One region of the Mesorhizobium sp. BR1-1-3 genome, then DNA from elsewhere that is predicted to be linked to it. Evidence: riboswitches for the same ligand, from Rfam matches in the RefSeq annotation. Region 1 holds a riboswitch; each other region holds the start of a gene.
The links. Region 1 has a riboswitch for cobalamin ahead of LB559_RS03450 (ABC transporter ATP-binding protein). Riboswitches for the same ligand answer to the same signal wherever they lie in the genome.
Positions count from the first base shown of each region.

Region 1 (7,237 bases):
CAAGGGCCAGTTCCTGCCGGTGCCGCTGCTGTGCCGCGTCGTTTTCGGCGCGCCTGTCGCGGTTGGCCCGGGCGAAGAACGCCGCGCCTTTCTCGAGCGCGCCCACGCCGCGCTTCTGGCGCTCAACCCGCGTCCCGAGCGAGACGATTGATGCGCCACGAGATCTCCATCCTGATCATCGGCCTGCTGGCGGTTTTGACCACCGCCAGCATCGTCGCCACCATCCTTTCGGCGCGAGCGCCGAAGCCGCTGAGCTCGACGCTTGTCAATCTCACGCAGCGCATCAACGCCTGGTGGGTGATGGTGGCGCTGATGACGGTCGCCTTCTTCTTCGGCCGTTACGGGATGACCATCCTGTTTGCGCTGATTTCCTTCGCCGCGCTGCGCGAATTCGTGACGCTGACGCATACGCGCCGCAGCGACCATTGGGTGCTGCTCGGCATGTTCGGCATCATCATCCCGTTTCAGTACTGGCTGGTGTGGACCGCCTGGTATGGGCTCTTCGTCATCTTCATTCCGGTCTACTGCTTCCTCTTGATGCCGGCCATCACGGCGCTGCATGGCGACACCGAACGCTTCCTCGAGCGGATCGCCGCGCAGCAATGGGCGGTGATGATCTCGGTCTATTGCGTCAGCCACGTCCCCGCCCTGCTGACACTCGACGTGCCAGGCTTCGAAGGCCGCACCTTGCTGCTGATCGCCTTCCTGATCATCGTCGTGCAAGGCAGCGACGTGCTGCAGTACATCTTCGGCAAGCTGTTTGGTAAACACCGGTTTTCGCCGAACGTCTCGCCGTCGAAAACCTGGGAAGGGCTGATCGGCGGATTGGTGTCGGCGAGCCTGCTCGGCGCGCTGTTGTCGTTCGTGACGCCCTTCTCGCCGCTGCAGGCGGCAGCCGTGGCCTTCGTCGCCTGCTCGATGGGATTCCTAGGCGGGCTGGTCGCCTCGGCCATCAAGCGCGACCAGGGCGTCAAGGACTGGGGCCATCTCATCGAAGGCCATGGCGGCATGATGGACCGCACCGACAGCCTGGTCTTCGCCGCCCCGGTGTTCTTCCACATCGTGCGCTATTTCTGGACCGTGTGATCCGGCGACCGGTTGCCAAACGCGCTCAAAGCCGGTTGCGGATCAGCATGGTGACGACGAAGAACGCACCGACCGAGCTGGTGATGATGCCGATCGGCAGTTCCTGCGGCGGCAGCAGCGTTCGGGCCAGAAGATCGCTGGCCAGCAAAAGCACCGCGCCGAAGACGGCGCAGCTGGCAACCAGGCGCAGATGCAAGGGGCCTGCCAGCGGCCGCGACAGATGCGGGATCATCAGCCCGACGAAGCCGATGACCCCGGCGACAGAGACCAGGATCGCCGTCGAGAAGGCGGCGACGAGAAACGTCATTCGGCGCATGCGCGCCACTGGCACGCCAAGGCTTTCGGCGGCGTTTTCGCCGGCCAGGAAGGCATCGAGCCGGCGGTGGTTCCACAGCGCGTAAGCCAGAATGGTGCCCGCACCCAGCGCGCCCAACCAGATATTGTCCCAGCGCGCCAGGCCAAGGCCGCCCATCGTCCAGAACAACACGGAGTGGGCGGCGCGCTGGTCGCCGGCAAAGACCAGGTAGTTGGTCAAGGCGGTGAACATGAAGGACACGGCAAGGCCGGCGAGGATCAGCCGCTCCGGCCCTTGGCCCCTCACCCGCGCGACCAGCAGCAGGACGACGCCGGCGGCCAATATGCCGCCGGTGAAGGCCGCGACCGGCAACGTCCAGATGCCAAAGCTGTCGCCGAAGACGGTGATGACGGAAACAGCACCGGCGGCGGCGCCCGACGACAGGCCGAACAGGAACGGATCGGCGAGATCGTTGCGGGTCACTGTCTGCAGCAGCGCGCCGACGACGCCGAGGCCCGCGCCGACGCAGATGGCCAGGATCGTGCGCGGCAGCCGCAGATCGACGACGATCTTGCCGACCGGCCCGGACACGTCGTGCCCGCCTAAGCCGATTGCGCGGCCAAGCGCTGCTACAACGTCGGCCAGCGGGATCAGCGTCGAGCCATAGGCGATCGACAGCAGAGCGAGAGCGGCGATCGCCGCCGCTCCCGCCAGCATGGCCAACGCAAATGCCGGATGGCGCAAGCTCAAAATGCTTCCGGGTGCATGGCCTTGGCGATCTTGTCGATCGCTTCGATGTTGGCGGGTCCAGGCGTCAGCTCGGCGTAGCGGAGGGCAACGAAGCGCTCGTTCTTGACCGCGTCGGTCTCCTTCATGGCCGGATGCGCCTTCAGGAAGTCGAGCAGCTTCCTGTAGCCGCCACCGTCCTGGTAATCGAGCAGGATGAGGAATTGCGGATTGCGCGACGCCACCGTTTCCCAATCCGTGTTGCCCCAGCTGGTGTCCATGTCAGCCATGATGTTGTCGCCGCCGGCGGCAGTGATCATGGCGCTGGGGATGGCGAACTTGCCTGCGGTGAACGGCTTGTCCTCGCCGGAATCGTAGAGGAACACCCGCGTGCCCTTGGCGCTGCCGACCTTGGCGGTGATGTCGGCGAGCTGCGCCTTCCAGCCAGAGACAAGCTTTTCCGCCTCTGTCTCCTTGCCGAAGATCTTGCCCAGCTTTTCGACGTCGCCGTAGAGCAGGTCCATCGAGGCGGCGGGGCGCCTCTTGTCGAGATGGACGCAGCTTTCCGCCAGAACCAGCGTCTTGATGCCGTGCGGGGCAAGCGTGTCGGGCGTCACCTCGCCACCCGGCTTCATGCCGTAGTACCAGCCGGCGAAGAAGAAATCCGGCTCCACGGCCACGAGGTTTTCGAGCGTCGGATATTTCGGCGCCAGCTCCGGGATCGAACCCTGCTCTGCCTTGAATTCGGGACCGACCTTGTACCATCCGGTGATGCCGGTCAGGCCGACGATTGACGGCTGCAATTTCAGCGCGAAAGCCATCTCGGCCATGTTCAGATCATGGATGACAGCGCGCTTCGGCGGCGCGTCGAAGGTCAGCGGCTTGCCGCAGCTGTCGACGGTTACCGGGAAGGCGAAGGCGGTCGAGGTCAGCAGCGAGACGGCAAGCGAAAAAGCGAGGCGTTTCACGGGTATGCTCCTTGTGGGTGGGATCGGGTCGACTATGGAACGGCTTCAATCACGACGGCGGCGCGGCACGGTTCGGAACCTCGAACACCGTCAACTCTCGATCCTCGGTCGGATGGCGCAGGCGCAGCACATCGATGCCGAAAATCTCGCGGATCAGCTGTTGGGCCAGCGCTTCGCGCGGTGCGGCGAGCGCTTGCAGGCGGGCATGATTCATCACCGCAACCCTGGTGGCGAAGGGTGCTACCAGCGCCAGATCGTGCAGCACCGCGATCACCGTCATCTCGAAGCCTGCCACGAGGTCGAGCAGTTCGCCGCGGGCGCGCGGGTCCAGATGGTTGGTCGGTTCGTCGAGGAACAGGATTTTGGGCTGCTGGGCGATGGCGCGCGCCAGTTGGGCGCGCTGGCGCTCGCCGCCCGACAGCGAGCCGACGGTGCGGCCAAGCAGCGGCAGCAGGCCGGTCCGGCGCAGCGCATTGACGACAATGTCGCGTTCCTCGCTCCTGCGCCTCAGTCCGGCGTGCGGGACCCGGCCAAGCTCGACATAATCGATCACCGCCAGCCGCGGATCGGGCTGGTCGGTCTGGCCGACAACGGCGATATGCAACGCCCGCTCGGCGGCCGAAATCCTGTCCAGCCCGCGTCCGCCAAGCTTCACCTCGCCGGAACTTGGCCGCAGCATGCCCGACAGCATGCGCAGCAGCGTCGTCTTGCCGGCGCCGTTGGGACCGATGATGGCAAGGCGATCGCCAGCGGCCACCGAGAAGCTGACCGCCTGGACCAGATTCCGCCCATTCGCCATGGCACAGAGGTCATGGGCTTCGAGAAGCGCTGCGCTCATCGGCTGCAGCCCGCCGGATTGCGGGGACGGCAAAGCGTGCGCATGGTGATGCGATGATCGATGGAGCCGTCCAACTTTCCGTCACTTTCCAAAACTGGCGACGGAAGGAAGCTGGCGAACCGGCCGACAAGGCCGGGATTCGCGTTTCCTCCCGGCACACCCCGTCCGGTCAACTCAGTGATGGCAGGTCTCCTGACTCGCGGGTCGTTGCGCCATCCTGCCTTCCCAGCCTTGCCGGCCAGTGGCATTCACGGATTTTGCTCGCCGCTTACAGTTGCGGGGGCAGCCACGGCCTCGACCTGAACAGGCCTCACCGTGTTCCCTTTTCACCCCTCGCCTTTCGGCTCGGGGACCATCACCACTTCAGCGTAGATTTCCACCAAACGCTTCGCAATGGATTTCTCGGACGAAGTGGTGGGCCAGCTAAGGGAAACAGGCATTGCACGCTCATTTTATGTAATAACATAACATTCTTAGGAGATGACGCGGCCCGCTGTCAAGCGAAAGCCCATGGGATCGGCGCAGATTGCACGGAATGCGCAATTTCGATCAAACTGGCCGCGCCAGGAAACGCCAAGATGATCCGGCCAATGCGAAAAGGAGCCCCATGAACCCGACCGAGAAAGCGCTGTGGTTCGTCGAGAGCCATCTGCCGGAGGCGATCTCGCTTGACGATGTCGCGCAAAGCAGCGGCGTGTCGCGTTTTCATGTGACGCGCGCCTTCGGCGCCGCAACCGGCCGCTCGGTGATGGGTTACATGCGCTCACGCCGGCTGACCGAGGCGGCGCGCAAGCTGGCCGGCGGAGCGCCCGACATCCTCGTCGTCGCGCTCGACGCCGGCTACAACTCGCATGAGGCGTTCACCCGTGCCTTCCGCGATCAGTTCGGCACCACGCCGGAACTGGTGCGCGCGCAAGGCTCGACCAACAACCTCGACCTCGTGGAGCCGATCCTGATGGACCAGTCCCTCCTCACCAATCTCGAACCACCGCGCTTCGAGACCAGCCGGCCGTTCCTGATCGCCGGCCTCGGCGAACGCTACAGCTGTGAAACCAGCGCCGGGATTCCGATGCAGTGGCAGCGTTTTGCACCCTTTATCGGCAACATCCCCGGCGAGATCTCAGGCGTTTTCTACGGCGTGTGCCTTAATGGCGACGACGCGGGCAATTTCGACTATGTCGTCGGCGTCGAAGTGTCCGGCTTTGCGGATCTGCCGAAGGACTTCTATCGGGTGCGGGTGCCGGCGCAGAAATATGCGGTGTTCTCGCACCGCGAGCACATCTCATCCATCCGCCGGACGATCAACACGATCTGGAACAGCTGGCTGCCCGCCTCCGGGCACGAAATCGCGGATGCACCGGAATTCGAGCGCTATGGACCGGAGTTCGATGCCCACAGCGGCAATGGCGGCCTGGAGATCTGGGTACCGGTGAAGGCGTAGCTCGATCACGCCATCGGCAGCGCCGGCCAGCGATCGATGACCTTTCCGCCGGAAAACACGGCGATCGACCCGAATTGCTGCAGCACGGCCTCGCTCTGCGTCGGCCTTAGAAACGCGTAGTCGCCTGGCCTTGCGGTCGCATCGGCGGGCAAGCCCATGAATTGCTGGTTGGAGGACAGGCCGAGCAGGCCGTTCGTCTTCATGCCTTGGGGGAAGACCGGCTCGGCCATCCACTTGCCGCCATAGAGATAGCAGCCCTTGCGCGGAAACCGGCCGAGCGCCTGCAGCAGGCGGGTGACGGCCGGCGGGCCAGGCAGCATCGGCTCGACCACTTTCAGGATCGGCGTGGCGATGAAAGCCGCCGGCTGGAAGCCGTCGAGGCCTGGCGTATCGAAGTCGCTGGGCAGCACGAAGGCCGAGCCCATCGACACTTCATTGGCCGCGCCGCCACGATGAAGCAGCGCGGTCTTGCTGCCGCCGATGTTGAGGATACGGCGCTGGTCGGCGCCGAGACAGGCGACGAACGCCGCAGCCTGCGCCGACGCCTCCGCCAATGCCTTTGCCGGTCCGCCGAAAAGGCCGGGAATGAGCGGTGCATGCGCCTCGTAGGCCATGACGCCTTCGCAATGCAGCCGGGCCGGCAACGCGCTCAACGCCTTCGACAAGGCCGCGGGATCAGCAAAGCCGCCGCGATGCAGCCCGACATCGATCTCGAAAGCGATGCGCAGGCCGATGCCGAGTTCGTCAGCGAGAGCACCGTATTCCGCCAGTCTCTCCTCGCTGTCGATCAGCCAGCAGACACGCGACCAGTCGGCATCACCCTTCACCAGCGCAGCCCTTGCCGCACCGATCGGCATCGGCTTGCCGTAGAGCAGATCGGCATCCGGAAACGCCTTCAGCACCGCCTCGCTGATCGGCGGGTGGAAGGTCATGAAGCGCTCATGGCGAAGCGCCTTGCCTATATGCGCAAGCAGCGGCAGGCAGGCGAGCGATTTGTCGACCAGCCGCACGGCCAGGCCGGGATCCAGCCTCCTTTTTACCAGGGCAATGTTTCCGTCCAGCCGATCGCGGTCGAGCAGCAGGCAGGGTCGGAAGATGCCGGCGGTCTTCAGCGCATCCGAGAGGGTGGAAAAATAGGTGCTCATCATTCGATGCCGAACAGGCCGGCCATGTAGGGCGACACGAAGCGGTTTTCCGGATCGATGTCGCGGCGCGCCGCCATGGCATCGTCCCAGCGCGGGTAGAGCTTTTTCAGCTCCGCCGCTTTCAGGCTGTGCATCTTGCCCCAATGCGGCCGGCCGCCATATCTGCGGAAGATCGGCTCTGCCGCCCGCATGAACGGCAAAGGATCGTTCGCGGCGTCATGATGGATGGCGATGGAGCAGGTCAGCCTGTTGTAGAATGGCGAAAGCCAGAACTGGTCCGGCGCGACCGAGCGCACCTCCATCGGGAAATAGACCTCGGGAAAGCGCTTCTCGGTCAGCTCGATGATCTCGGCCAGCGCCTTCGGCCCTTCCTCGAACGGCAAATGATATTCCATCTCGTTGAACTTGGTCTGCCGGTCGCTGGCATAGACGTTGAGCCAGTCCTGCACGTAGTCCTCGGCGGGAAATTTGGCGGCCGCCGATCGGATCAGGCGGCCACGCAGCGATGGCAGCCAGGCAAGTGAAGTGCGCAGCCTGCGCAGTGTCCTCAAACCCGCCTCGTCCTCTTCCGGCGGCCGCGTGGTGGGTGCGGCATCGCTGAAATCGCTGGCGATGAACTGCGCATAGCCGGAAAACGGAATGTAGTAGAATTCGGCCGAGCGATGCGCGGCCATCATCGCCTCGAAATCACGCAGCATCTCGGTGATCGGCAGCACATATTTGCGGCGGCGCAACCGG
Region 1 is NZ_JAIUIC010000001.1:688,928-696,164, forward strand. It holds gene LB559_RS03430 (lysophospholipid acyltransferase family protein) at 1-151, shown strand, start outside; gene LB559_RS03435 (phosphatidate cytidylyltransferase) at 151-1,086, shown strand; gene LB559_RS03440 (FecCD family ABC transporter permease) at 1,112-2,098, opposite strand; gene LB559_RS03445 (ABC transporter substrate-binding protein) at 2,128-3,075, opposite strand; gene LB559_RS03450 (ABC transporter ATP-binding protein) at 3,125-3,913, opposite strand; cobalamin riboswitch at 4,078-4,285, opposite strand; gene LB559_RS03455 (AraC family transcriptional regulator) at 4,521-5,354, shown strand; gene LB559_RS03460 (alanine racemase) at 5,360-6,499, opposite strand; gene LB559_RS03465 (D-arabinono-1,4-lactone oxidase) at 6,499-7,237, opposite strand, start outside.

Region 2 (7,237 bases), on a different contig from region 1:
GATCCGAGCTTCAAGCTGCTCGGCGCCATCGACCTCGACCAGATCCTGCGCACCAAGCGTTCGGTCAAGGTCGAGGAGGTGATGCACGAGACGCGGCACGCCATTCCGGCCACCATGGACCAGGAAGAGGCGGCGCGGGAATTCGAGCAGTACGATCTTTTGTCGGCCGCGGTCGTCGACGAGAACGAACGGCTGGTTGGCGTTCTGACCATCGACGATGTCGTCGACGTCATCCAGCAGGAGGCCGAGGAAGATCTGATGCGCATGGGCGGCGTCGGCGACGAAGAGCTTTCCGACAGCATCTTTTCGACCTCGCGCTCACGCGTTCCGTGGCTGCTGATCAACCTTCTGACCGCGTTCCTGGCGGCGTCGGTGATCAGCCTGTTCGACCGCACGATCGAACACATCGTGGCACTGGCGGTGCTGATGCCGATCGTCGCGGGCATGGGCGGCAATGCCGGCTCGCAAACCATGACCGTCACCGTGCGGGCGTTGGCGACCAGGGATCTCGACATCTACAATGCCGGCCGCATCATTCGCCGCGAGATGGGTGTCGGCTTCATCAACGGCATCGTCTTCGCCATCCTGATCGGCATCGTCGCGGCAGCCTGGTTCCGTGATCCCAATCTGGGCGGGATCATCGCGGCGGCGATGATCATCAACATGTTCGTGGCCGCCCTGGCCGGCATCCTGATCCCGCTGCTGCTCGATCGTTTCAAGGTCGATCCGGCGGTCGCTTCGGCGGTCTTCGTCACCACGGTTACCGACGTCGTCGGTTTCTTTGCATTTCTCGGCATTGCCACGTGGTGGTTCGGCGTGCCCTGAAGGCACGCCTTTTGGCTCAATTGACTTTTACGTAAATGCCGTGCGAGGCTCGCGTGGGGCGCCATGTCGATTCCGGCATGGCATGGGTTTTGGTTCGGGACAGAAGGGTGACGCCGGCATGGCGATCGCCCCGGTGTTTCGGCGTGTGGGAGTGGCAATGCGAGAATATTATTCGATCACCGAGTTGACCCGCGAGTTCGACGTGTCGACGCGGACGCTGCGCTTTTACGAGGACGAAGGACTGGTGCAGCCGGTGCGGCGCGGCCGCACGCGGCTGTTTCGCCCCTCTGACCGGCAGCTCATTCGCCAGATCATGCGCGGCAAAAGGCTTGGCTTCTCGATCAACGAGATTCGCGAAATCATCCAGATGTACAAGGAGCCGCCCGGCGAAGTCGGCCAGCTCAACCTGATGATCAAGCGCATCGAGGAAAAGCGCGAGGATCTCCGGCAGAAACGCCGCGACCTCGAGGAGACGCTGGCTGAACTCGACCAGGCCGAGGAGTCTTGTGTGGAGCGGCTGGTGGAGCTTGGCGTGAATACGTAGGCAGAGAGTTTGAGGGACAGCGCCCCCTCTCTCCTGCCGGACATCTCCCCCACGAAGGGGGAGATGTCCGCTTGAAAGCCAGCTCAAATCCAGCGGCGCACGCGTTTGGCGTAGTCGCGGTATTTCTTGCCGAATTTTGCCGCCAGCACCTTTTCCTCGCCTTCGATCGCCACCTTCTGCGTGGCATAGGCGGCGATGAACGCCAGCGGCAGGAACCACACGATGCCCGAGACAAAGGCGACGCCGATCAACAGCAGCGTGTTGGCCAGATACATCGGATTGCGGGTGACGCCGAAGGGACCCGTGGTGACCAGGTGATCGGGTACAGCGTTGGGGTTGAGCGTGGTCTTGGCCCGGATCATGGTGCGGATCGCGGTGAACCAGAGTGCGGCGACGGCAAACAGCGCCACCCAGCCGGCCGCGAACAGGATATCGCCCAGCAGGTCGCCGATCCAGGGCAGGGGATAGAGCAGGCCCAGTGCGATGCTGACGGCGATGGCGGCGATGTAGATCAGCGGCGGCCACGGTATGAGCCCCGGCTTCGGCTGGTTCTCGGTCATTCGGCCCCTCCCTCCATCAACTTGCTGTCGGTCTTGGCGGTGCACATGCCGGCGAGATCGGACAAATGCGCTTTCCACTCCGCAGTCTGATCGTTGTTGTAGAGCCTATCAAGCGTGGACTCGCCCTCGAGCGTATCGAGCATGCAGACACAGTAGCTCGTACAGAACTCGGTGTCGCGCGACTGCTCGCAGGACAGCTGACAGGTTTTGAGGAAATTCACCTGCGGGGTTTCGACCTGCGCCGGCATGATTTGCGAGAACAGCCAGACGCAGCCGATGAGCAGCGGCTGGTGGATCAAATAGAAAGCCAGGCTGTGCCGGCCGATGAAGACCAGTGGGTTGGCCAAGCGACCGGGCGCCAGATTGGCAAGCCTGGCAAGCAGGCCGGCACCTGCGGCGAGTTTCGTCACCGCGATGCCCGCAAGTACGGCGCCGAACCACGGAAACAGCGGAACGTAGTCGTTGGAGCGCGGATTGGTCGCCGACAGGCCGACCCACCACAGCCATGGGTGATCGAAGGCCTCGAAGCGCAGATAGACGGGGGCGGCGATAACGAGCGCGGCGACGACAAGCGTCAGCAGCGCCGGCAGGCGCAGGAAGGCGAGACCGAGCAGGCTGGCCAGCGCGATCTCGTGCAAGATGCCGAAGAAGATGAAGCCGTCCGGAGTGGCTATGCGGGTGACGACCGAAATCGCGATCGCGGCTCCGGCGACCATGGCGAACCGCTTCCAAAAGCCGTTCCAGCGGATTTGTCGGCCGTGGGCGAGATACAGGCTGACGCCGACCAGGAACAGGAAGGTCGAGGCGATGCAGCGCGCGTAAATCTTCCACCAGCCGAAGGCGGTCAGGCCGGGATCGGTGTAGCCGAAGAACTCCAGATCCCAGGTGAAATGGTAGCTTGCCATGGCGATCAGCGCGATGCCGCGCACGATGTCGATGGCGACGATGCGCTTTGGTCGATCCTGAACGGGCGCGGTCGGCGTTTGGATGCTCATGGTCTCGCATTCTGATTCAGCCCCGCTGGAGGACTATCACGGTTGCCCAGGACAAAAGAAGACCGGCAACCCTGCCGATAACGCCGGATCAGCCGCGGCATTGGGCCAGTGCCGGAAAGCCTTTGGCCGGCTTCGCTTTTGCCGGATGCACGTCGGTTTCCTCTTATTGGCGCTGAGGTCGCCACGGCAGATTTGACCCGGTGAATCTGCTTCGGGGAAAGCAATGTCCACCCATGTGCGCCATCCGATCTGGCTACCGGCCCTCAAGGCCGCGGACGCGCGCACCTTCGCTTCGCTCTATGCGGTCGAATCCTTCGCCCGCGCCACGGTGTCGAGCGTCATCCCGATCCAAGCTTACGAGATCCTGCACAACGAGCAGATCGTCTCGATCCTCTACACCGTCGTGGCGATGCTCGGCCTGTCGGTGACATTGTTCATGCCGATGCTGATCCGCCGTTTCGCCCGGCGCTGGGTCTACACGGCGGGCGCCTGCCTGCTGGCCATCGGCTCGCTGTTCTTCGTCACCGACACGCTTGCCGGGCAACTGGCCGGCATGCTGTGCCGGGTGATGGGAGCCAGCGCGCTGTCGATCACGCTCAACCTCTACATCATGGACCACATCCGCAAGACCGACTTCATGCAGGCCGAATCGCTGCGCATGGCGTGGTCGATGCTGGCCTGGACCGGTGGGCCGACGCTCGGCATCTTCCTCTACACGCGCTTCGGCGTCTATGCCGCGCATGGCGCGGTGGCCGTGTTCGCGTTAGCGCTGCTGGCATTGTTCTGGACCTACCGGCTCGGCGACAACCCGTCGATCCGTCCCGGCAAGACGCGACCAGCCAATCCGCTCGCCAATATCGGCCGCTTCATCGCCCAGCCCAGGCTCAGGCTGGCCTGGCTGATCGCGTTTGGGCGCTCCTGTTTCTGGACGACGTTCTTCGTCTATGGGCCGCTGTTCATGGTCATTACGGGTGAGGGCAAGCTGGCCGGCGGCCTGCTGGTTTCGGCCGGCAACGCGCTTTTGTTCATGGCGATTTTCTGGGGCAAGGCGGGAAAGCGCTTTGGCGGCCGCAGGACCATGACATTTGCCTATTTCGCCATGTCGGTCGCGCTTCTGGCGGCGGGCTTCGTCGGCGAAACCGTGCCGCTGCTCACCGGCGCCTTCCTGCTCTGCGGCGCCTTCTTCACCATTGCACTCGACGCGCTCGGCTCGACCGCCTTCATGCGCTCGGTGCGCTCCTATGAAAGATCGCAGATGGCGGCGGTCTATCGCACCTATCTCGACTTTTCCGAGCTGACGCCGCCGCTGGTCTATTCGGTGGTGCTGGCCTTCTTCGGCCTGGGCTCGGTGTTCGTCACGCTCGGCCTGCTGGCGGCGGTCTGCGGCTTCGTGACGTGGCGCTATCTGCCGAAATCGCTTTGACCTTCATGGCGCATTCGCAACGGTCGCCGGCGGAATTTGGTTTGCCGGACGCGAGGATTCTGCCTATAGTCGCCGGTGTCGCCGGTTCCATTTTGGAGCCAAGAGGGAATGCGGTAAGGGCGGATTTCGCCCAATGCCGTGGCTGCCCCCGCAACTGTGTGCGGTAGTCCTCTCCATATGCCACTGAAGATTTTTCTTCGGGAAGGTGGGGAAGGACGCTGATCCGTGAGCCAGGAGACCTGCCGGCGACAGGAAACTGACTTCGATGCCCTCGGGTGGAGGGCGAAAGGACAAGACATGACTACCGCTTCCGTCTCCCTCGGCGCTTCCGTCTCCTCGCAGTCGCGCTTCATGCAGCTCGCGCTCGCCGCGCTGCTCGGCATTTTCGTGATGGGCTTTGTCGGCTTCTCGCATATCGATGCGGTCCACAATGCGGCTCACGACTATCGCCATTCGATGGCATTTCCCTGCCACTGACGAGGGGCTGACATCATGAACCTGTTTCGCAACGTCGTGTTCATCGCGGCGATCGCAGGGCTCGTGGCCGGCGTCGTTCTTGCCTGCATGCAGGCCTATGCGACCGTGCCGCTGATCCTGAAGGCGGAAGTCTACGAACAGGCGGGCGGCGGGCATCACCATGACCATGCCGCTCCGGCAGCAACGGATAGCAATGCCATGAGCGCAGCCGCTCCGGCCCCTGCCGAAGCGACTGCTGCGGCGGAAGACGAGGGCTGGGCGCCGGCAGACGGTTTCGAGCGTTTCGCCTTCAGCGTGCTTGCCAACATCGTCACCGGCATCGGCTTCGGGTTGATCCTGGTCGCGGTTTCCGAATTCGCCGGCGGTATCGGTGGTTGGCGCCAGGGCGTGTTCTGGGGCTTGGCCGGCTTTGCCGTGTTCACGCTGGCGCCGGGCCTCGGCCTGCCGCCGGAACTGCCGGCCATGCCGGCCGCCGATCTCACCCAGCGCCAGATCTGGTGGTGGGCAACGGTGGCGGCAACCGCTGCCGGTCTCGGCCTGATCGCGTTCCGCAAGTCGCTGCCGCTGGCGATCCTTGCCGTCCTTTTGATCGTCGCACCGCATGTTGTCGGGGCACCGCAGCCCGACAGTTACGAGACGGCGATTCCGGAAGGGCTGCATCACCAGTTCGTGGTGGCGGTGACCGTGACCAATCTGGTGTTCTGGCTGGTGCTCGGCGCGGTTGTCGGCGTGGTGCGCGGCCGCTTCACCGGCACCGCGACCAGCCTGCGCGACAGCTTTGCCTGATCGCAAGACACTGACCTTCCTCATCGGCGGTGCGCGCTCCGGCAAGAGCGCGCGCGCCGAAATTTTGGCGACCGCCTTGCCGCCGCCCTGGACCTATATCGCCACGGCGCAAGCCTATGATGACGAGATGCGTGAGCGCATCGCGTTGCACCGGTCGCGGCGCGGCGAAGGCTGGACGACCATCGACGCACCGCTCGACCTCGCCGGCGCCCTTGCCGCCTTGCCGGACGATCGGCCGGTGCTTGTCGACTGCCTGACGCTGTGGCTGACCAACCATATGCTGGCCGAACACGATCTGGACCTTGAATGCCGGCGATTGGCGGAGGTGTTGTCGCGGCCGCGCGGACCCTGGTTCGTGGTGTCCAATGAAGTCGGCCAAGGCATCGTGCCGGACAATGCACTGGCGCGCCGCTTTCGCGATGCCGCCGGCCGGCTCAACCAGCAGGTCGCGGCGATTGCCGATACGGTGCTGCTGATGGTGGCGGGGCTGCCGCTCAAGGTGAAATGATATGACCGATATCGACAATAAGGACGAAGAGCGCCACCGCGCCAAGATGGCCAAGCGCAAGGCGGTGCAGGATGCCGAGGTGGCGAGCAAGACGGTCGAGAAGGGATTGCTCATCGTCAACACCGGCCCGGGCAAAGGCAAGACCACGGCCGCCTTCGGGCTGGCGCTGCGGATGCTCGGCTACGGCAAGCGCGTCGGTGTCGTCCAGTTCATCAAGGGCAAGTGGCACACCGGCGAGAAGGACGCCTTCGCCGCCTTCGGCGACCGTGTCGTGTGGCACGCGATGGGCGAGGGGTTCACCTGGGAAACCCAGGATCTGAAGCGCGACATCGCTGCCGCCGAAGCCGCCTGGGCCAAGGTGCTCGAACTGATGGCCGATCCGTCGATCAGCCTGCTGGTGCTCGACGAATTGAACATTGCGCTGCGCTACGACTATCTCGATCTCGACAGAGTGGTTGGCGCGCTAAAAGCGCGGCGCGAGGGCCTGCATGTCGTTGTCACCGGCCGCAACGCCAAGCCGGCGCTGGTCGAGGCCGCAGACCTCGTCACCGAAATGGGCGTGACCAAGCATCATTTTTCCGCCGGCGTGAAAGCGCAGCAGGGGATCGAGTTCTGAGTGTTCCTCAACCTCCCCAGACGGGGGAGGGTGAGGTTAGGTCACAACGATGACAACGACCGAAACCAACCCGAACAGAGCGATCAGCAGATAGTCGGCGACGCGATAGAGTTTCAGCGCCTGCCTGATGTCGAGGCTGTCGGCTTCACGCCGCCCACCTTCGCCCATGAAGACGTCGTCGACCAGCACGCCGCCATAGAAGCGCGGGCCGGCGAGCGCCAGGCCGAGCGCACCGGCCATCGCCGCTTCCGGCCAGCCGGCATTGGGCGAGCGGTGTTTTTTCGCGTCGCGCCGCACCGCATGCCAGGCTTTTTTCGCGTCAGCGCCTTTGACGAAGAACGCCGCCAGCACGATCAGAAGCGCCGTCAGCCGCGACGCCGGCAGGTTGATCCAGTCGTCGAAGCGCGCCGCCGCCCAGCCGAACGCCTCGTGGCGCGGGGTGCGGTGGCCGATCATCGAATCGGCGGTGTTGGCGGCCTTGTAGGCGGCGCCGCCGGCCAGGC
Region 2 is NZ_JAIUIC010000009.1:78,354-85,590, reverse strand. It holds gene mgtE (magnesium transporter) at 1-825, shown strand, start outside; gene LB559_RS20445 (MerR family transcriptional regulator) at 983-1,369, shown strand; gene LB559_RS20440 (methyltransferase family protein) at 1,453-1,929, opposite strand; gene LB559_RS20435 (heparan-alpha-glucosaminide N-acetyltransferase) at 1,926-2,924, opposite strand; gene LB559_RS20430 (MFS transporter) at 3,148-4,347, shown strand; cobalamin riboswitch at 4,413-4,609, shown strand; gene LB559_RS20425 (CbtB domain-containing protein) at 4,645-4,824, shown strand; gene LB559_RS20420 (CbtA family protein) at 4,840-5,610, shown strand; gene cobU (bifunctional adenosylcobinamide kinase/adenosylcobinamide-phosphate guanylyltransferase) at 5,603-6,118, shown strand; gene cobO (cob(I)yrinic acid a,c-diamide adenosyltransferase) at 6,120-6,734, shown strand; gene cbiB (adenosylcobinamide-phosphate synthase CbiB) at 6,771-7,237, opposite strand, start outside.
Region 2: it holds a riboswitch for cobalamin, as region 1 does, so the genes downstream of both, LB559_RS20425 (CbtB domain-containing protein) here and LB559_RS03450 (ABC transporter ATP-binding protein) in region 1, are expected to answer to the same signal.

Region 3 (7,237 bases), on a different contig from region 1:
TGGAAGCACTGCGCACCGCGTTCGGCCCCTTGCGTGCCGATCGGGTTGTCGGCCTCGTCCGCCCCGCCAATCCGGCTTCGCGACGGGTGCTGGAGAAATGTGGCTTCGTCTTCGAAAAAGAGGTGATGCTGCACGGGGCGCCAACGATAGTTTTGGCATTGGCGCACCCAAGAAGAGTCAATATTTCAGGCCCGGCCGCCTAGAGCGGCGGGCCCGGCCTAAGGCCCGGGCGCGCCGGAACTATTCCGCAGCAATCGCGGCTGCTTCGCATCCGTCCGTCTCGCACTCAGCCGTGGCAAGGCTGCGCTGGCCAAGCAGCACCGTGGCCAGCGCGATCGTGCCTGAAGCCACAGAGACCCAGAACCCGTTCTGGGCACCGAACGCATCGACCACCGCGCCGGCCGCGAACGAGCCGAGCGCCATGCCGATGCCGATGCCGGTCATGACCCAGGTAATGCCTTCGGTCAGCATCGCCTCCGGCACATGCCGCTCGATCAGGCCGAAGGCGGTGATGAAGGTCGGCGAGATCGCCACGCCGCTGATGAACACGGTCAGCGCCAGCAGTGGCACGGTGTCGGCGGTGAGCGGCAACAGCGTGCCGAGCGCGACGAGGGCGACCGCGATGGCGAGCTGGCGTTGCAGCGGCGCCTTCAGGCTGAGCGCGCCGACGATGATGCCGAGCACGAACGATCCCAGCGCATAAACGCCGATGACAAGGCTGGCGGCGCCGGGCTGGGCAAGCTCCTTGGTGATCGCTACGGTGCTGACTTCCGTCGTCGCGAAGGTCGCGCCGATGAAGATCAGGGCGAAGGTGATGATCTGAACCGGCCGCAGGCGGATCGCCGAGCCGCTTGAGCCATGGTCCACCGGCCGCACTTGCGGCTCCGTCGAGCGTTGCAGGATGAAGGCCGCTGATCCGAATGCGAGAAATAATGTGCTCACCAGAACGCCGGCTTCCGGGAACAGGGCAGCACTGAGACCGACCGATAGCGATGCCCCGGCGATATAGACCAGTTCATCGGCCGCGGACTCGAAGGCGAATGCGGTGTTCATCTGCGGCCGTCCGCGGAAAATCTCTGTCCAGCGCGCCCGCACCATCGCCGGCATGCTTGGCATGGCCGCGGCCAGTAGGGCCGACACGAACAGCGTCCACACCGGCCAGTCCTGGTTGGCCGCCGCTATCAGGACGGCGAAAGCCAGCACCGCGATGATGGTGGTGGGCACGACGATTTGTGTCTGGCCCAGGCGGTCCACCAATCTCGATATCTGCGGCGCAACGAAAGCGTTGGCCAGAGCGTATGTTGCCGAGACGGCTCCGGCCAGCCAGTATTCGCCACGCGTCTGCGACAGCATCGCCACGATGCCGATGGGCGCCATGGCGATCGGCAGGCGCGCCATGAATCCGGCGGCCGCAAAGCCCTTGGCTCCGGGGGCACGAAAGATTTCCGCATAGGGATTTTGCATGAGTGGTTCCTCGACAAAGGACGATTCGGCAATTACATACGAAGCGTATGATTGTTAAATAGAGCATACGCCGCGTATGTCAATTGGCATACGTTACGTATGTGAATAGGGCCGGAAGCCATGCACAGACCCCGCAAGGAGATGATCGCCGAGACGCGCGCAAAGCTGATCGCGGCGGCCCGCCATGCCTTCGGCACAACAGGCTATGCGGAAGCCTCGATGGATGATTTCACCGCTTCGGCCGGGCTGACGCGCGGCGCGCTCTATCATCATTTCGGCGACAAGAAGGGGCTGCTGCAGGCGGTCATAGCCCAGATCGACGGCGAGATGGCGGCGCGCATCAATGAGGTCGCGTCGAGAGCGCCGACCCGCTGGCAGCATTTCGTCGACGAGTGCTCGACCTATATCGAGATGGCGCTGGAGCCGGAAATCCAGCGCATCATGTTCCGGGATGGCCCGGCCGTGCTGGGGGATCCAGCGCAATGGCCGAATGCCAGTGCGTGCATCGTGTCAATGACCGATCATCTGACCGCGCTGCAGGAGGAGGGGGTCGTTGTCTCCAGCCTCGACCCCGAGACGGCCTCGCGACTGATCAACGGAGCGAGCAGCCAGGCAGCGCAACGGATCGCCAATTCGGACGACCCCGAAGCGACGTCCAAGAAGGTGGTGACGGCGTTCAAGCAACTGCTCGAAGGCCTGCTCAAGAAGCCGGATCCGCAGTCGAATTGAAGTTCCCACCGGAGCTTTCGTGCCGGCAGCTGTTCCCGATAGGAATTTTTTCTTGACATCTGCCCTCAGCTAAGGTACATATTCGTCCATGGTGCTGATTTGCGCCGGTGACCCGCCGCACAGGCGGGTTTTTCGTTTGATGCTCCGTCAGACAACGCGCCGGCGAAAGGCTGCGAAAGAAAACCGTTGCCCCGAATTCGTCGCGCTTCGGCGTCAGGGGCCGGCAATTGACAATCGCCGGGTTGAGTTCATCTTCTTCCACCATCTCTGAGGCGGAGATTCGGGGCACATGTGGGATTTCGAGATCGGCCGGTCGGTGTCCATCATGATGCGGACCTGGCCGTTCATCTTCTTTCGTATGATCGTCTATTTCGGCATCACGCTGGCCTACATCATGGCGACCGGCACCGGTGCCTCGGTCGGCTATGGCGTCGGCCATATCTCCACCGATCCCGACGGGCCCATGTCCTTTGCCCTGTGGGGCGGCGTGGTCGGGTTTGGCATCGTCTCGATCGCGGTCTACTGGATCCGCGAATACATCCTCTATATCGTCAAGGCCGGCCACATCGCCGTCATAGTTCATCTGATCGACGGCCGCGACATTCCCGCAGGTCAGGACCAGATCGCCTACGCCAGGGATGTTGTGACCCAGCGTTTCGCCGAGGCCAACATCCTTTTCGTCGTCGACCAACTCGTCAAGGGTGCCATCCGCGCCATCACCGGCCTGCTCGGCGGTATCGCCGCCTTCCTGCCGATACCGGGCCTGAGCGGCCTGGTCTCCTTCATCAACACGGTGATCCGCCTGTCGCTGACCTATGTCGACGAGATCATCCTCGGCTACAACATCCGCATCAATTCAGCCTCACCCTTCGAGACGGCGCGCCAAGGCGTCGTGCTCTATGCCCAGAACGGCAAGGTCATGGTCAAGAACGCCGTCTGGCTGGCGGTCATCATGTGGGGCGTGTCGTTCGTCATCTTTCTGATGATGCTGGCGCCTGCCGGCGCCATTCTGTTCCTGATGCCCGGCCAGCTCGCCGGCTGGGCCTTCGTGCTCGCCGTCGTCTTCGCCTGGGCGTTCAAGGCGGCCTTCATCGAGCCTTTCGCCATCGCTTGCCTGATGCAGGTCTATTTCAAGACCATCGCGGGCCAGGTGCCGGATCCGGCCTGGGACGCCCGGTTGGCCGAGGCGTCGTCGAAGTTCAGGGAGCTCAAGGACAAGGCGCTCGCCTCCTTCGGCGGTTCGCGCTGGGGTACGGCCGGCGCCACACCCTGATCGGCCGGGCAGGTGGTGTCTGGTGAGGCAGAAACGGTGTTGAGGCGCGCCACGGTGGACTTGAGCTGTGTCTCGCCTTGCCCGGAAAACGTCTCGCTCATGATCAGTTCCGGCAGCGGCAGCCGCCGTCCCCAACCATGCGTTTCAAGGTCCGGTTTGGAAGCGAACTCGGAAACACGGCCGACGCAGAGATAGGCGATTGGCGTTACGTGATCCGGAATGGCCAACAGCCGCTTCAGCGCCTCAGCCTCGATGATGCTCACCCAGCCGACGCCAACGCCCTCGGCACGCGCGGCCAGCCAGAAATTCTGCACCGCGCAGACGGTGCTGTAGAGATCCATCTCCGGATTGTGCCAGCGTCCCAGCGGCGAACCTTTCGAGCGCTGCCGGTCGCAAGTGATGCAGATGTTGAGCGCGCTCTCGCAGATGCCTTCCAGCTTGAGCTTGCGGTACAGCGCCTGTTTTTCCGCCTCGATCGCCGGCAGTTCCTGCTCGCGCGCGGCCAGGAACAGGTCGCGCACCCTTTCGCGTCGCTCGATGTCACGAATGACAATGAAATTCCATGGCTGCATGAAGCCTACCGATGGCGCATGATGGGCGGCAAGCAGCAGCCGCGCCAGCACGTCGTCATCGATCGCGGTGGGCAGGAAATGGCTGCGCACGTCGCGCCGCGTGAACATGGCGCGATAGACCGCATCGCGCGCATTCTGGTCGAATCCATCGTCAATGGCAGCGGTCATCTGTTCCGGCATCGCTTGTCCCCTTGCGATTGCAGATTCAAAACGGTCAGAGCGTACTTTGTGCGTCCAAATGGACGCACGTCGCTCTGATGCCACCCGCCCGACCATGCGGATGACGATGCCTGCCAGGCCGGTCTTCTGGCTTGGGATCAACCCGCGTCCGGTGCCTTCCCGTCATCGACAGTGGCATTTACCGGCGCGGTCCCCCTCACAGCGTTGGGCACGCCACGGAATTCAACCGTGTTCCCGATTCTCCCGCTTGCGGCGGGCACCAGGCAGTACCAAGAACCTTACGCCGAAGCGCCGGCGAGGCCAATGCCCGCGGCGACGCGAATGGACGCAGGCGCGATTTTCCCCAGTCATCGGCCGCCCGTGCATGGCCTTTGTCGATCCGGGTCACTAGATTAGGACGATGACCACCCGTCTCTACACGCATCCGATCTTCCTCGAGCATCTCACGCCGCCCGGACATCCCGAGCGGCCCGACCGCCTGCGCGCCATCGAGCGCGTGCTCGATGAGGAAGCCTTTGCCGCGCTCGATCGTATCCAGGCGCCGGAAGGCGACGAGGCCACCATCCTCTACGCGCATCCCGCCGATTTCGTCGCCCGCGTGCGCGCCGCCATCCCCGACGAGGGGATTGCCCGCATCGATGCCGACACCACTGCCAGTCCGAAGAGCTGGCAAGCGGCGATCACCGCGATCGGCGCCGCCAACGCCGCCGTCGATGATGTCTTTTCGGGCCGCGCCGACAACGTCTTCGTCGCCGCCCGGCCGCCCGGCCATCATGCCGAAAAGACCACGGCCATGGGCTTCTGCCTGTTCAACACGGCGGCGATCGCGGCGCGTTATGCGCAGAAGAAACACGGTGTCGAGCGCGTTGCCATCGTCGACTGGGACGTGCATCACGGCAATGGCACGCAGGATATTTTCTGGGACGATCCCTCGGTGCTCTATTGCTCGACACACCAGATGCCGCTTTATCCCGGCACCGGAGCGAAGACCGAAACGGGCGCCGGCAACATCGTCAACGCACCGCTGGCGCCGCAGACCGGCAGCGAAGTGTTTCGCGATGCCTTCCTGTCGCGCGTCCTGCCCGCGCTCGACAATTTCGCGCCCGACCTGATCATCATTTCGGCCGGGTTCGACGCGCACCACCGCGATCCGCTGGCCGAGATCAATCTGACCGAGGATGATTTCGATTGGGCGACCGGCCAGCTGATGCAGCGCGCGGCACGCCACAGCGGCAACCGGCTCGTCAGCCTGCTCGAGGGCGGCTACGATCTGCAGGGATTGGCATTTTCGGTCGCCGCCCATGTCGGGCGACTGATGAAAGGATGAACGATGGCTGGTGAGACCAACGAAGACGTCAAGGCGATGAGCTTCGAGCAGGCACTCGATGCGCTGGAGAAGATCGTCGATGATCTGGAGCGTGGCGACGTGCCGCTCGACCAGTCGATCAGGATCTATGAACGTGGCGAGGCGCTGAAGGCGCATTGCGACCGGCTGCTGAAGGCCGCCGAGGACAAGGTCGAGAAGATCAGGCTGTCGCGCGACGGCAAGCCGGTTGGAACGGAGCCGCTCGACGCGGATTGAGGCCGGTCCGAACGATGGCCTCGCCTCACCGGTTTTTGGACATGATCATGACCGAGGCTATAACTCGTTGCGATTGAAACAGCTCAAGGACAAGAGGAGATACGGAAGCGATGTGCAGAAACATCAAGACCCTGTTCAATTTTGATCCGCCGGCAACCAATGACGAGGTGCGCGACGCGGCCCTTCAGTTCGTCCGCAAGCTGAGCGGAACGACGCGACCCTCGAAGCAGAACCAGCACGCCTTCGATCATGCCGTCGACGCCATCGCGGCCTCGGCGCGCGAACTGCTCGATTCCCTGGAAACCCATCAGCATCCGCGCAATCGCGAAGAGGTGGCGGCCAAGCTGCGGGCAAAGGCGGCCATCCGCTTTGCCTGATGCGGCCAGGCGGCCTTCGACCACCGACAAGGAGAGTCCATGAGCTTCTTCCCCGGGAAAGACCCTGAGGTGGGCGATGCGTTCGCCAGCGATCAGATCGAATTGATGGTCATTCCGAACGCCAAGGACATCGGTGGTTTTCAGGTGCGCCGTGCCCTGCCAACGGCAAAAAGGCGGTTGGTCGGTCCGTTCATCTTCTTCGACCGCATGGGTCCCGCGATCCTGCGGGCCGGCCAGGCGCTGGACGTCCGTCCGCATCCGCATATCGGACTGTCGACGGTCACCTATCTGTTCGACGGCAAGATCCGGCACCGCGACTCCCTCGGCACCGAAATGGTCATTCAGCCCGGCGACGTGAATTTGATGACCGCCGGCCGCGGCATCGTCCATTCGGAGCGTACGCCGGAGGAACTGCGTGGCGCGCCGATGTCGGTATCCGGCCTGCAGACATGGCTGGCGCTGCCGGACGACAAGGAAGAGGTGGCTCCTGTGTTCGAGAACACAGGAGCGCTCAGGCTTCCCGAGATTGATGCCGAAGGCGTCAACGGGCGCCTCATCATCGGCGATTTCCAAGGATTACGGTCCCCGGTCAGGGCCGATTCGGAGACGCTCTACGCCGACCTGCGCCTGGCGCCCGGCGCCAGCGTGAAAATCCCTGCCGATGCGGAAGAGCGCGCCATTTACACGCTGGAAGGCGAGGTCTCGATTTCGGGCGATGTGTTCCCAGCCGAACGGCTGCTGGTCTTCCGTCCCGGTGACGAGATCGTCGTGTCGTCGCAGACCGGGGCGCATTTCATGCTGTTCGGCGGCGCCTCTCTTGGTTCGAAGCGTTACATCTGGTGGAATTTCGTCTCGTCGTCGAAAGAGCGTATCGAACAGGCGAAAGAGGAATGGAAGACAGGCCGCTTCGACATCGTTCCAGGAGACGAGGAAGAGTTCATTCCGCTGCCGGAAAGCTGATGCCTGTCGCCCAAAGTGGCCCGGTTTTGGGGAAACGACCTGCATAGAAGCAAAAGACCACAGTCTGATCCGCGTCACTGACACGCATTTACTTTCGCCG
Region 3 is NZ_JAIUIC010000004.1:211,152-218,388, forward strand. It holds gene LB559_RS11175 (GNAT family N-acetyltransferase) at 1-203, shown strand, start outside; gene LB559_RS11180 (MFS transporter) at 241-1,464, opposite strand; gene LB559_RS11185 (TetR/AcrR family transcriptional regulator) at 1,585-2,193, shown strand; gene LB559_RS11190 (hypothetical protein) at 2,483-3,466, shown strand; partial or broken gene bluB (5,6-dimethylbenzimidazole synthase) at 3,589-4,314, opposite strand; cobalamin riboswitch at 4,317-4,497, opposite strand; gene LB559_RS11200 (histone deacetylase family protein) at 4,619-5,545, shown strand; gene LB559_RS11205 (exodeoxyribonuclease VII small subunit) at 5,549-5,800, shown strand; gene LB559_RS11210 (DUF2277 domain-containing protein) at 5,911-6,177, shown strand; gene LB559_RS11215 (pirin family protein) at 6,217-7,137, shown strand.
Region 3: it holds a riboswitch for cobalamin, as region 1 does, so the genes downstream of both, bluB (5,6-dimethylbenzimidazole synthase) here and LB559_RS03450 (ABC transporter ATP-binding protein) in region 1, are expected to answer to the same signal.